DNA from 4 places in the Gordonia amicalis genome. Region 2 is predicted to be linked to each of the others. Evidence: predicted binding sites of a transcription regulator. Region 2 holds the regulator's gene; each other region holds the start of a gene.
What was found. Region 2 encodes LexA, which represses DNA repair genes until DNA is damaged. Its sites were predicted from a motif close to CGAACANNTGTTCG; they were not measured.
Positions count from the first base shown of each region.

Region 1: IHQ52_RS01990 (DUF222 domain-containing protein) is a predicted target of LexA. The motif match lies at 1,891-1,904, and genes of this name have one in related genera.
Region 3: IHQ52_RS11415 (error-prone DNA polymerase) is a predicted target of LexA. The motif match lies at 1,505-1,518, and genes of this name have one in related genera.
Region 4: IHQ52_RS12925 (DUF222 domain-containing protein) is a predicted target of LexA. The motif match lies at 1,742-1,755, and genes of this name have one in related genera.

Region 1 covers NZ_CP091855.1:432,824-436,236, forward strand. The annotation lists gene galE (UDP-glucose 4-epimerase GalE) at 1-888, shown strand, start outside; gene IHQ52_RS01985 (MBL fold metallo-hydrolase) at 893-1,729, opposite strand; gene IHQ52_RS01990 (DUF222 domain-containing protein) at 1,962-3,413, shown strand, end outside.
Region 2 covers NZ_CP091855.1:3,686,672-3,690,084, reverse strand. The annotation lists gene IHQ52_RS16840 (phosphoenolpyruvate--protein phosphotransferase) at 1-1,290, shown strand, start outside; gene lexA (transcriptional repressor LexA) at 1,268-1,975, opposite strand; gene IHQ52_RS16830 (LysM peptidoglycan-binding domain-containing protein) at 2,212-2,778, shown strand; gene nrdR (transcriptional regulator NrdR) at 2,878-3,345, shown strand; gene hrpA (ATP-dependent RNA helicase HrpA) at 3,319-3,413, opposite strand, start outside.
Region 3 covers NZ_CP091855.1:2,460,125-2,463,537, forward strand. The annotation lists gene IHQ52_RS11410 (SDR family oxidoreductase) at 1-1,355, opposite strand, end outside; gene IHQ52_RS11415 (error-prone DNA polymerase) at 1,532-3,413, shown strand, end outside.
Region 4 covers NZ_CP091855.1:2,803,677-2,807,089, reverse strand. The annotation lists gene IHQ52_RS12935 (hypothetical protein) at 1-123, opposite strand, end outside; gene IHQ52_RS12930 (glycoside hydrolase family 43 protein) at 576-1,559, opposite strand; gene IHQ52_RS12925 (DUF222 domain-containing protein) at 1,782-3,401, shown strand.

The sequences.
Region 1 (3,413 bases), 1.9 Mb from region 2:
GAGGCCTTGAGCGGTCGTTCCATCCCGGTACACGCCTTCGACCTCGCGGACGTGGACAAGACCGAGCACTTCTTCGCCCACGAGGACGTCGACGCGGTGATCCACTTCGCCGGGTACAAGGCGGTCGGTGAGTCGGTGGCCAAGCCGCTGGACTACTACCAGAACAACCTCGGCACGACGTTCTCGCTGTTGCGGGCGATGGAACGCCACAACGTGCACACGCTGGTCTTCTCGTCGTCGGCGACCGTCTACGGCGCCGACCCCGAGTTGCCGATGACCGAGGACCTCCCGACGTCGGCGACCAACCCGTACGGCTGGACCAAGGTGATGATCGAGCAGGTGCTGCGCGACGTCGCGGCCAGTTCCGACGCCTGGCGGATCGCGGCGCTGCGCTACTTCAACCCGGTGGGTGCGCACCCGAGCGGTCAGATCGGTGAGGACCCGTCGGGCATCCCGAACAATCTGATGCCATTCGTCGCGCAGGTCGCCGTCGGCCGGCGCGAGAAGTTGTCGGTCTTCGGCGACGACTACGACACCCCGGACGGCACCGGCGTTCGCGACTACATCCACGTCGACGACCTCGCGGCCGGGCACGTCGCCGCACTGGACCGCATCAGCACTGGTCATACCGGCATGTCGACGTGGAACCTCGGAACCGGACAAGGCGTTTCGGTCCTCGAAGTCGTGCACGCTTTCGAAAAGGCGAGCGGCAAGCCGATTCCGTACGAGATCGCACCGCGCCGGCCCGGTGACATCGCCGCGTCGTACGCCGATCCCACCCGCGCGAACGCCGACCTGAACTGGCACGCCACCAAGACGATCGACGACATGTGCGCCGACACCTGGCGCTGGCAGTCGGGAAACCCGACGGGCTATCCGGACGCCTGAGCCGTCACCGATCGGCGTACGGATCGTCGGGATCGACGGTCTCGTCGGTGGCCCACCCGATGTAGCGGCGGGCCGACGTCTCGACGACCTCGCGTGCGTTCTCGTCGACGACGACGCCGAACGCGTCGTACAGTCGATCGAAGGGTAGTGCCGTGACCCGGTCGGCGATCTGACGAACGAGTCTGGGCGACAACGGGATCATGTTCGGGTAGCTGCGCATGAAGGTCACCATCCCCGGCTGCATGACGCCTTTGATCGTGTCGCCGGTCAGCAACGCTCCCCGACCGTCGGCGGCACCCGGCAGGTGCAGGACCGCGCTACCCGGAAAATGCCCGCCGCACTGGATGATTCGCACCCCGTTGAGGATCTCGGCGTCGCCGGACCAGAACTCGACGACAGGATCCGGCCGGGTCAGCCATCGACGATCGAGATCGTTGTAGTAGACCGGCACCCCACCGAACCGGTGACTGAGAGACACACTGGCGCCGTAGAGGTGCGGATGACTGGCCGTGATGGCTGCGACGCCGCCGCATTCCACCAGCCGGTCGACGAGAGAGGGACCGACGAAACCCGGTGGTTCCCAGAGGATGTTTCCCTGCGAAGTGGCCACCAGGAATCCCTGCTGGCCGATGCCGACCGACGGCCTCAGCGAAAGTCGGGTGAGGCCCGGCTCGACCTCGGCGACGTCGAGCGCATTGTCGGCGTCCTCGTCGAGTCGGGTCCACTGTTGTCCGCTTGTCGGAATCCACTGCCGGTCGTCGTCGCAGATCGGACAGACCTCGGGAAGGTCCGCGTCGGGCGCGTACTCGTTCGCGCAGAAGACACACATCCACGGCTGCATGACTCGACGCTAACCCCGTTGCCAGCCTCGGGCCCTGATCTCCGAGGGATGTGGTCCATCGGACCGACGTGGGTCAGCACTATATCAGTGCATACCGACAGAAGATTTGCACACGAACTCCATCGACAATCGTTGCACGCCTTGATATTCAGGCGTACGCTCGAACATACATTCGTAACAACGGCATCGGGGGGGGGTGACCGTCTTGATCGAGATCTCGAACTCCGACGTCGTGCCGTCGACCCGCGCCTCCGAACTCGTGCAAGAACTACACCGGATCACCACCGAACTGCAGACCGTCGACCTGACACAATGCTCCGATGCCGAGCTCGTCGACGTCGCCGCCGACACCGAACGCGCCATCGCCCGACTCACTTTCGCCGGCGACCGGCAGATCGTCGAGATCGCCGACCGCGACCTGCCCCACAAAACCGGGCACCGCAGCATCACCCAGTTCATGACCCACCGCCTGCGCATGGCCGACCCCATGCGCCGCACCAAACAACGCCACGCGACCGCCACCCACCTCAGCCCGACCGGCGAACCACTCGAACCCGAACGCCCCGCTCTGGCAGAGGCATTGGCCGACGGCAAGATCAACACCTCCCACATCCGGGCGGTACTCGACGTGCTCGACCAGATCCCGCACGCCGTCGACCACGACGTGAAACTCGCCGCCGAACGACAGATGGCCGAAATCGCCGTCGACCACACCCCCGCCGACATCACCGCCCTCGGCGCCCGCCTGTTGGCCCACCTCGACCCCGACGGAACACTCGCCGACGACACCGACCGCAAACGCCGTCGCAAACTGTCGGTCAACCGGCAACGCGCCGACGGCACCGCCAAGATGTCCGCCGACCTCACACCCGAACTCCTCGCGCGGATCACCATGCTGCTCGCGGTCTGGGCCAAACCCGGCATGAACAACCCCGACGACCCCGAATCACCGCACGGGTCGATCGAGAATGCCGACCCCGAGATGGTCGAAGCCGCTGCCGCACGTGATGATCGCAGCGATGCGCAGCGCAACCACGACGCGTTCGACGCCTTGCTGAAGGCTGTGTTCGAGGACGGCCTGCTCGGCAAGAGTCACCGCGGGTTGCCGATACAGGTGATCGTCAAAGCCGACCTCAACGATCTGATCCGCGAAGCCGGGTTCGCCACCACCGCCACCGGCACGCTGATCCCCATCCCCGACCTCATCGACATGGCCGCCGACGCCCAACCCTGGCTGGCCGTGTTCAAAGACGCCACCGCCGTCCCGCTCTACTTCGGACGCGGCAAACGCCTGGCCACCCGCGAACAACGACTCGTGTCCTTCGCCCGACCCGACGGCGAGGTCTGCTCCACACCCGACTGCGACCTATCCGCCGCACACGTGGAAATGCACCACGCGCAACTCGACTGGGGTCTCGGTGGCCTCACCGACATCACCGACCTCGCACCCGCATGCCCGAAACACAACCGCATGGTCGGCGACCAGCCCGGCCAATACACCACCCGCATGGTGCGGGAAGGACCCGACGAAGGCCGTTGCACCTGGCAACTCAACGCCGAACCCGGCGCACCACCCAACCCCGAACGTGTGAACCGGCGACCCGACATACCCCGACGGTTCGCCGAGCACCTTGAACAGGTGCGCACCGAGATCCACGGGCCCGACGAGGCGTCCGGCGATCAG
Region 2 (3,413 bases):
CTGGGACTGCCCGAACCCGGGGTGCCCACGCCGGAGGTGCCCTCGATCCTGCTGGCCGACGACCTCGCACCCGCCGACACCGCCGGCCTCGACCCCACCACCACGATTGCCCTCGTGACGCGACTGGGTGGGCCCACCAGTCACACCGCGATCATCGCCCGCCAGCTCGGCATCCCGTGCGTCGTCGCGGTGTCCGGACTCGTCGGGATCGATGCGGGTACGGCGATCCTCGTCGACGGCACCACGGGTGAGATCGCCGTCGACCCCGACGACACCGCCGCGCGAGCCCGAGTCGAGGAGTATCGGCGTCACGCCGCTCGCATCGCCGGGTGGTCGGGTCCGGGCCGCACCGGCGACGGGGTGGAGGTGGCGATCCTGGCCCACGTCGCCGACGGGTCGTCGGCCCGCGCGGCCACCGATCACCCGGTGGAGGGTGTCGGACTGTTCCGTACCGAACTGGCCTTCCTCGAGCGCGCCGACGAGCCGTCGGTCGACGAGCAGGCGTGCATCTATCGCGAGGTGCTGGACGCTTTCGATGGCCGCAAGGTGGTCATCCGCACCCTCGACGCCGGCTCGGACAAGCCGCTGCGCTTCGTGACCCATCCCGACGAGGCCAACCCGGCACTCGGTGTGCGCGGCGACCGAATCGCCTTGGCGCACCCCGAGATCCGCGCGCGCCAGCTCGACGCGATCGCCCGGGCGGCGCAGGAGGCCGACGCGCAGCCGTGGGTCATGGCCCCGATGATCGCCTCACCCGCCGAGGCTGCGGCATTCGCCGCGCAGGTGCGCGAGCGTGGACTCGTCGCCGGTGTGATGATCGAGGTCCCCGCCGCGGCGATCCTGGCCCCGGCGATCCTGGCCGAGGTGGACTTCGTCTCGATCGGCACCAATGACCTCACGCAGTACACGATGGCCGCTGACCGAATGTCCGCCGAGCTCGCATCGCTGACCGATCCGTGGCAGCCGGCCGTGCTGCATCTCGTCGCAACGGTCGCCCGGGCCGGACGTGATCAGGGGAAACCGGTGGGCGTCTGCGGAGAGGCCGCGGCCGATCCGCATCTCGCCTGCGTGCTGGTCGGACTCGGGGTCACCTCGTTGTCGAGCGCTCCCGTCGCGGCGCCCGCGGTCGGCGCCCAACTCGGCGCGGTCACCCTGGCAACCTGCGAAAACGCGGCGGCCGCCGCGCTGGCCGCCACCGATCCGGCTACGGCTCGCGCGGCGGCCGCCGCGGTACTCGACAGTGGCGCCGACACTGACAGCGACGAGGTCAGACTCGCCGCATCACGGTGACGACCTTGCCGAGGATGACGGCCTCGTCGCCCGGGATCGGGTCGAACAACTCGTTGTGCGGCATCAGCCAGACATGACCCTTCTGGCGTTTGAAGGTCTTGACCGTGGCCTCGCCGTCGATCATCGCGGCCACGATGTCGCCGTTGTCGGCCACGTTCTGCTGGCGGACGACGACCCAGTCCCCGTCGCAGATCGCGGCGTCGATCATCGACTCGCCGACGACCTTCAGCAGGAACAGCGATCCCTCGCCGACGAGCTCCCGGGGGAGTGGGAACACGTCCTCGACGGCTTCCTCGGCGAGGATCGGCCCGCCTGCGGCGATCCGGCCGAGCACCGGTACGAAAGTGGGCTCGGGTAGTGCTCCGCCGGTCGGCGACGTCGGCGTCGGGGGTTCGCTCGGCGCGATGTTCACCGCCCGCGGACGGTTGGCATCACGTTTGAGAAGGCCCTTGCGTTCGAGGGTCCGCAGCTGATGGGCGACCGAGGAGGTCGAGGTGAGACCCACCTCGTCACCGATCTCGCGGATACTCGGCGGGTAACCGCGTTCTCGCACGGATTTGCGGATCACCTCGAGAACTCCGCGCTGCCGCGGCGTCAGCGACGCCTCGGCCGCCGCCATGTCCGCCGGGGTGACGGGCTCGTCGGCGCCCCGCGCTCCGGTGCGCTTACCGCCGTCATCGCTCATGATCGGGTTCCTCTCGATTCCGAACGTGCTGGTAGATCGCTTGTCTGTCGACGAGCCTAGCCGAGAACGCCGACCGAATCAAACATTTGTTCGACGTGTCGCGAGACAATTGTCGGAGTGCCGTGCTACAAATCGAACATCAGTTCATCGAACAGATGATCGACATTCGAACAGTTCGATCGGGACGACGCGGTCCCACTCACGAACACCGTTCGACCGGATACACGGAGGGCACCATGCGCACCGCCACTCTCATCGACCCCGTCCACCTCGACCCCGTCCACCTCGACCCCGCCCGGCACGGCGGTCCCGTCCGCGGCGACGTCCTGGAGCGTCCGCGCCCGACACGTCGGGGAGACGCCCGGCGGCCCGTCGACAACCGTCCGGTGCCGGAATCGGTGGTCCGGGTCCGCCGCGTCGCCTCCACCCAGTGCGCGTCGCCGGTGGGTATGCGTGGTCGTGGACCGGTGGTCCCGGCGTCGCCTCCCGCCGAAACGGTTCCCGCGGCCGTCATCCGCCGGCGTCGCCGCACGGCGACCGCTGTCCTCGCCGGCGTCGCGCTCGCCCTGGCCGTGTGGGTCATCGCGGTCGTCGGCCAGAACTACGCCGCGTCGGTCACGCCTGCCGCGGTCGGCACCGAGGTCGTGCACGTTCGGTCGGGTGACTCGCTGAGCACGATCGCCTCGCGGGTCGCCCCCGAGATGCCGCGTGAGGCCGTCGTCGACGAGATCATCCAGCTGAATGACCTCGCGTCGAGCGGGCTGCGCGTCGGCCAGCCGCTCCTCACCCCCCGGTACCACTGAGGCCGGGCGGTATCCTCGATGACACAGGGACCAGCCGAGCACCGGCCCGGCATGCGGCGCGGCTGCATCAGAGCGTCCCGTGACCTGCGTGAGGATACGATGCGCTGCCCCTTCTGCAAGAACGACGACACCAAGGTCATCGACTCGCGTGTCGCTGATGAGGGGCAGGCCATCCGGCGCCGCCGCTCCTGCGTGGAGTGTGGGCGACGCTTCTCGACCGTGGAGAGTGCGGTCCTCTCGGTGGTGAAACGCAACGGCGTCACCGAACCGTTCAGTCGCGAGAAGGTGATGCGAGGTGTCCGGCGCGCATGCCAGGGGCGGCACGTCGCCGAGGACGCTCTCGCCCAGCTCGCCCAGCAGGTCGAGGACACCGTCCGCGCCAGTGGTTCGGCCGAGATCCCCAGCAACGAGGTGGGACTCGCGATCCTGAAGCCGCTGCGGGACCTCGACGAGGTCGCCTACCTGCGTTTCGCGTCGGTCTACCGGTCCTTCGACTCCCTCGAGGACTTCCAGCGCGAGATCGATGACCTCCGTGCCGCCTCAGCCGAGTCGGTCAAGAGTTCGTAGGACCCGCTTCTCCGACACCGGGAACGCGGTGCCCAGCCGTTCGGCGAACAATCCGACCCGCAGCTCCT
Region 3 (3,413 bases), 1.2 Mb from region 2:
CCGTGCTCCGCCAGTACCGATTTGACCAGCGCGTTGACCGATTCCTCGTCGGTGATGTCGCACTGATACGCCACCGCACGGCCGGGCGGGATGCCCTTCTTGCTGGTCGTCGAATTCAATTCGGCGGCGGCGGAATCGAGTTCGTCGGCAGATCGGGCCACGATGATCACGTTGGCGCCACGTGCGACGCACATCCGGGCGGTGGCCTTCCCGATGCCGCTCGACCCGCCGGTGATGAGAATGTTCTTGCCCACGAGAGGGCCGCGGGGGTCGCGACGCCGGTTGCGGGAACGGTCGAGGTGCGCAGACCAGTACTGCCACAGGCGGGGTGCGTATTCGGCGAATTCGGGGACACCGATCCCGTGCTCGTGGAGGACGGCGATGGTGGCGTCGGAGGAGAAGTCCACCGGCAGCGACACCGCGTCGAGCACCGCCGGTGGGATGCCCTGTTGGGTGGCGAGGAGATTGCGGCCGACGCGGGCCGGTCCCATCGCGGACAGCGCCAGTACCGGCTCGACCATGGCGTGGGGGACGGCGTCGAATCCCCGGGGTGCACCGAAGGACGGGGCGAGCGCGTTGTACATCTCGGTGATGGTGAGCGAACGCCGGTCCCCGAGGTGGAACACGAGTCCGCTGCGCTGCGGTTCCACGGCGATGAGCGCCACCATGGCTGCGGCGACGAAGTCGACGGGCACCATGTTGAGCGTGCCGAGGTCGGGCATCGGCAACCGCAGCTTCGACGGGAGACGTCCGAGCGCCGCGAGGTGACCGAAGAAGTAGTAGGGGCCGTCGATCTTGTCCATCTCGCCGGTCTGTGAGTCGCCGACGACGATCGAGGGCCGGTACACGCGCCACCGCAGGCCCTCGCGTTCGCGCACGACTCGTTCGGCCTCGAACTTGGTCCGGTGATACGCAGTCGGAAAGCCTTGCCCGACTTCGAAATCGGTTTCGTCGAAGCGGCCGCGATGGTCGCCGGCCACCGCGATCGAGGAGACGTGATGCAACAGGGCGTCGTGGGCGATGGCGAAGTCGGCGACGCGTGAGGTGCCGAGGACGTTGGCGGCCCGTTGCGACTCGGCGCCGGCGGCCATGTCGTAGATCGCGGCGAGATGGACCACGTGGTCGAAATCCGGCAGGTCGTTCGCGTCGAGGCCGAGGCCCGGGCTGGTCAGATCGCCGACGACCGGGGTCACTCGATCGGCGGCACCGAGGTCGTCGAGCAGGGCGGTGAACGTGGATCGAGAGGATTCGCGCACCAGTGCGTGGATGGTCGCGTCGGGGTCGACGGTCAGAAGACGATCGATGACGCGCCGGCCGATGAACCCGCTGCCTCCGGTGATGAAGTAGCTAGTCATGTAGGGATCCCGTCATGTGAGCGGGCATGCCACCCGCTGGATGTCCCGTCCCCCGATGGGAGATGGAATCTGTCTGGTACTCAGAGTTGCACTAACTCGAGCCGGACGCAACGGCCTACGGGGATCGGCGGGGAATCCGGATGTCAATTCGAACTCGTGTTCGATAGACTGTTCGGGTGGGCTGGGATCAGGGACCACCGACGTGGTCGGAGATGGAGCGGGTGCTCTCCGGTCGGGCACCCGACGGCGGACGTCCGGGTACCGCCTTCGGTCCCGATGACAGCGACCACGCGATGTTCCCGGGCGACGGCGGCGACAGCCCCGCCTGGTCGCGCAAACGTGGTGCGTACCAGGCGGATGACATCACGCGGGGATCGTCGTCGGTGGCATACGCCGAACTCCACGCCCACAGCTCCTACAGCTTTCTCGACGGTGCGTCGATGCCGGAGGAACTGGTCGAGGAGGCGCAGCGGCTCGGTCTGGCGGCGCTGGCCGTCACCGACCACGACGGCTTCTACGGGATCGTCCGGTTCGCCGAGGCCGCCCGCGAATTCGGGATGCCGACGGTCTTCGGTGCGGAGCTGTCGCTGGAGCCCGACATCGCACGAACCGGACACAACGATCCCCCGGGAGAACACCTGCTGGTCCTCGCCCGTGACGGCGAGGGTTACCGCCGGCTGTCGCGGACGATTGCCGAGGCGCACATGGTCGCGGGCGAGAAGGGCTTGCTGCGCTACGACCGCGACGCCCTGGCCGGTGCCGGGGACGGGCATTGGCTGATCCTCACCGGCTGCCGGAAGGGCGCGGTCCGACGCGCGCTGGACCGCGGCGGCGTCCCGGCCGCGGAGATCGCGCTGCGGGAGATGATCGAGACCTACGGCCACGGCAACGTCGTCCTGGAGCTCACCGCCCAGGCCATGCCCGACGACGACGAACGCAACGCGGTGCTCGAAGGTCTCGCCGCGCGCGCCGGGGTGCCGACGGTGGCCACCACCGGTGCGCACTTCGCCGCGCCCCGACGCCGCCGGCTGGCGATGGCGATGGCGGCGGTTCGGGCCCGCACCGACATCGAGACCATCGCGGGCTGGATGCCGGGCGTGGCCGGCGCGCATCTGCGCAGCGGCGACGAGATGGCACGGCTGATGCCCGCGCACCTCGACGCGATCGACAACGCGGCCGGCCTCGCCGCCGATTGCGCCTTCCAACTGGGCCTGATCGCGCCGGAATTGCCGCCGTTCGACGTGCCGGAGGGTTACACCGAGGCCAGTTGGTTGCGTGAACTCACCATGACCCGCGCCCGGCGCCGCTACGGCACGCCCACCGAACATCCGCAGGCCTACCGGCAGATCGAGCACGAGCTCGCCATCATCGAGACCCTCACGTTCCCCGGCTATTTCCTGGTCGTCGCCGACATCGTCGACTTCTGCAAGGCCAACGACATCCTGTGTCAGGGCCGGGGGAGCGCGGCCAACTCGGCCGTCTGTTACGCCCTGGGGATCACCAACGTCGACCCGGTCGCCAACAAGCTGCTGTTCGAGCGGTTCCTGGCCCCCGAACGCGACGGGCCGCCCGACATCGACGTGGACATCGAGTCCGACCGTCGTGAGGAGGCCATCCAGTACGTCTACCGCCGGTACGGCCGGGATCGCAGCGCGCAGGTCGCCAATGTCATCACCTATCGCGGTCGCTCGGCCATCCGGGACATGGCGCGGGCCCTGGGGTATGCGCCCGGTCAGCAGGACGCCTGGGCGAAGTCCCCGGACACCGCACCATCGGACGTGACCGATCTGGCCGGTGAGATCCTCGGTATGCCACGGCATCTGGGCATCCACTCCGGTGGCATGGTGATCTGCGACCGGCCCATCGCCGACGTCTGCCCCACGGAGTGGGCGCGGATGGAGAACCGCAGCGTGCTGCAGTGGGACAAGGACGACTGCGCGGCCATCGGGCTGGTCAAGTTCGACCTGCTCGGTCTCGGCATGCTCTCGGCGCTGCACTATGCGATCGACCTGGTCGCCGAGCACAAGGGCATCGAGGTCGACCTCGCCACGCTCGATC
Region 4 (3,413 bases), 880 kb from region 2:
GTCGAGGTCGTTGGCCATCCGGCGAACCGCGTCGGTATCGCCGTAGTGCGCCCTCAGTCCGACGATGTGATGCCGCAGCGTGGTGATACTACGGTGCAGTTCTCTCATTTCGGCCGTTATCATGGCGCTCCCTCCACAGCCTATGTGATATCCAACACAGTACCGGCAGGGTCGGTTCAGTCAACGGTTTCCGAGGATCGTGTCGCGTGGACGGGGAACACGACGGTTCATGCACTCCTGCCACTGACCCGCAACAGCGCGTGGCGCATGCGATCTGACATGTCGCTCAAGATCGCCGAATCCTCGTCCCCGAGGGCGGTCGACGCGCGGACCTCGTCATCGGCCAACTCCGGCGCGGCGTCACGTTTACGTCCTCGCGTCGATGGCCGTGCCGTTTCTGCTGCCGGCTCGCTACTCCGCCGGCACCGAGTGGCTCCTCCCGGCCGTCGAGGGGCGATACTGCTGACGCTCATCGTCGTCGATCCCGGCCGTAATCCGCGGCGCCATCCGGATCTCGCGTTCCCCAGCATCTCGACCCGGCCTGGCGCGAACGCCGTGAACCTGCTCGGGCAGGGTTAGACCGGTTCTCGGACCACGCCGAAGTGACGAACAGATCCGGAGAGTCCGGGGAGCTCCTTCAACGGCGTCCAGGTCCGCAGCCCGTCGCCACTGTCGGAGTAGAAGTACCGGCGGTCCCGATAGGCGTCGACATAGAGCCGCCAGTTGCCGTTCGGCAGCTGGACCACGGCAGACCCCTCGACCAGGCGACCCCACGGACCCGGAGCGACGAATCGGTACGGCCCCACCAGCGACCCGGATACCGCGTGTTCGATGACCTTCTTGGTCTCGTTCTTGGTGAACGCGTGATACGTCGCCCCGACCTTCACGACAGTGGTGTCGATACGGTCCGCCCCGAGGCCGAGGATCGGAACCGGTGGACTCCACAACCGAAGTCCCGGATCGAGCGCGGTCATCAGATACGGAACGAATCCGCCACCCGTCGACATCGACAGGATCACGTTGACCCGGCCACCTTCGACGAACCACTCCGGCGCCCACGCCTTGGTGGTGAACGGCGACAACGACGGTCCGTCACTGGAGCCCGCCGATCCGAAACTCAGCGAGCCCGCCGACGACCCGGTGCCGTCACCCGTGCCGGGCAGGAAGGCACAGCACAACGGCACCGGGTAGTTGTGCATGAAGGTCCAGTTCACGCGGTCACGACTGCGCGCGAAGCCGATCGACGTCGAACCGGTGGTGTAGGTGACGTAGTACCAGCCGTCCGAACTCCGGAAGATACTCGGGTCACGCACCAGACCCGACGGTGGCTGGTAAGCCGACATGCGGATCGGCTGGAACCGGGTCGCGTCCGAGGACTGGTACACGTCCATGTGCCGGGCACTGGTGTTGGAGAACCCCACCATCGTGTACCGCCAGTTGTCCGGCGCCGCGTCTGCGGCACCCGGGGTGCCGGCCAGCAGCGCCGAGAGTGCAAGGACCGCGATCGCCAATGAGCCGACGCGGGACCGGCGAGTGAGGATTCGCTGGGGCAGCAACATTGAAGCAGTATCCGCGAAATCGACTGTGGTGTGAATGGCTTTCGCCGATACAACCACCGGCATTCGAGACACCCGGGATGCCCATCGACGACCGGAGGCCCTTTACACCACACCTCCGACACTTCTAGTGCCGCCATCCGGCACCGAATTCTTCTGCACGGCACAGTAATTGCGTGTACAGTCGAACATGCATTCGAACCACGGATTCAGGAGGTGACCGTCATGACCGACATCGCATCTACTGATGTCGTCGACGAGCCCGCCCCTGCCGAGATGCCCGATTTGCTCGATGAACTCGACACGATCGTCGACAAGCTGCAGAACACCGGTTTCACCCGCCTGTCCGATGCCGAAGTCGATGACGCCGGCATGCGCATCGAACGGGCCATCGCCCGACTCACCTACACCGGCAACCAGCAGATCGTCGAAGCCGATCAGCGCGACCTGCCACGCAAGTCCGGCTACCGCAGCGTCATCGACTACATGAAACACCGACTCCGCATCGCCTACCCCGGCAAACGACTCAAACAGACCCGGGCCACCGCGACCTACCCCGACCTCACCACTGGTGAACCCCTCGAACCCACGCACCCGACGCTGGCCGAGGCGTTCGCCAATGGCCAAGTCGGTTCAGCTCACGTGCACGCCGTGATGGACGTGTTGGATCAGATTCCGCACGCCATCCCACTTGATGTGCAGGTCGCCGCCGAACGCACCATGGCCGAACAAGCCGTCAACCTCACCCCCGAGCAGATCACTGACGTAGGTTCGCGACTACTGGCCCACCTCGACCCCGACGGAACACTCGCCGACGACACCGACCGCCAACGCCGTCGCAAACTGTCGGTCAACCGGCAACGTGCCGACGGCACCGCCAAGATGTCCGCCGACCTCACACCCGAACTCCTCGCGCGGATCACCATGCTGCTCGCGGTCTGGGCCAAACCCGGCATGAACAACCCCGACGACCCCGAATCACCGCACGGGTCGATCGAGAATGCCGACCCCGAGATGGTCGAAGCCGCTGCCGCACGTGATGATCGCAGCGATGCGCAGCGCAACCACGACGCGTTCAACGCCTTGCTGAAGGCTGTGTTCGAGGACGGCCTGCTCGGCAAGAGCCACCGCGAACTACCCGTGCAGGTGATCGTCAAAGCCGACCTCAACGATCTGATCCGCGAAGCCGGGTTCGCCACCACCGCCACCGGCACCCTGATCCCCATCCCCGACCTCATCGACATGGCCGCCGACGCCCAACCCTGGCTGGCGGTGTTCAAAGACGCCACCGCCGTCCCGCTGTACTTCGGACGCGGCAAACGCCTGGCCACCCGCGAACAACGCCTCGCCTCCTTCGCCCGACCCGACGGCGAAGTGTGCTCCACACCCGACTGCGACCTATCCGCCGCACACGTGGAAATGCATCACGCCCAACTCGATTGGGGTCTGGGCGGACTCACCGACATCACCGACCTGACCCCGGCCTGCTCGAAACACAACCGCATGGTCGGCGACCAGCCCGGACAGTTCACCACCCGCATGGTCCGCGAGGGCCCCGACGAAGGGCGTTGCGCCTGGCGGCTCAACGCCGAACCCGGCGCGCCCCCGAATCCCGAACGCATCAACCGGCGACCCGACCTACCCCGCCGATTCGCCGAGCACCTCCGACAGGTGCGTACCGAGATCCACGGACCCGACCCTGCGTCCGGCGATCAGCCACGCCTGGAGATCCGCGAAGTCATCGACCACCGACCGGAGCCGCCAATGCGCGGGCTGTCCGTCACTGAGCTGTCCCCCATCGAACTACAGCTCGCAGCCATCATCGGATTGAACACCAGACGCTGATACCACCACGGC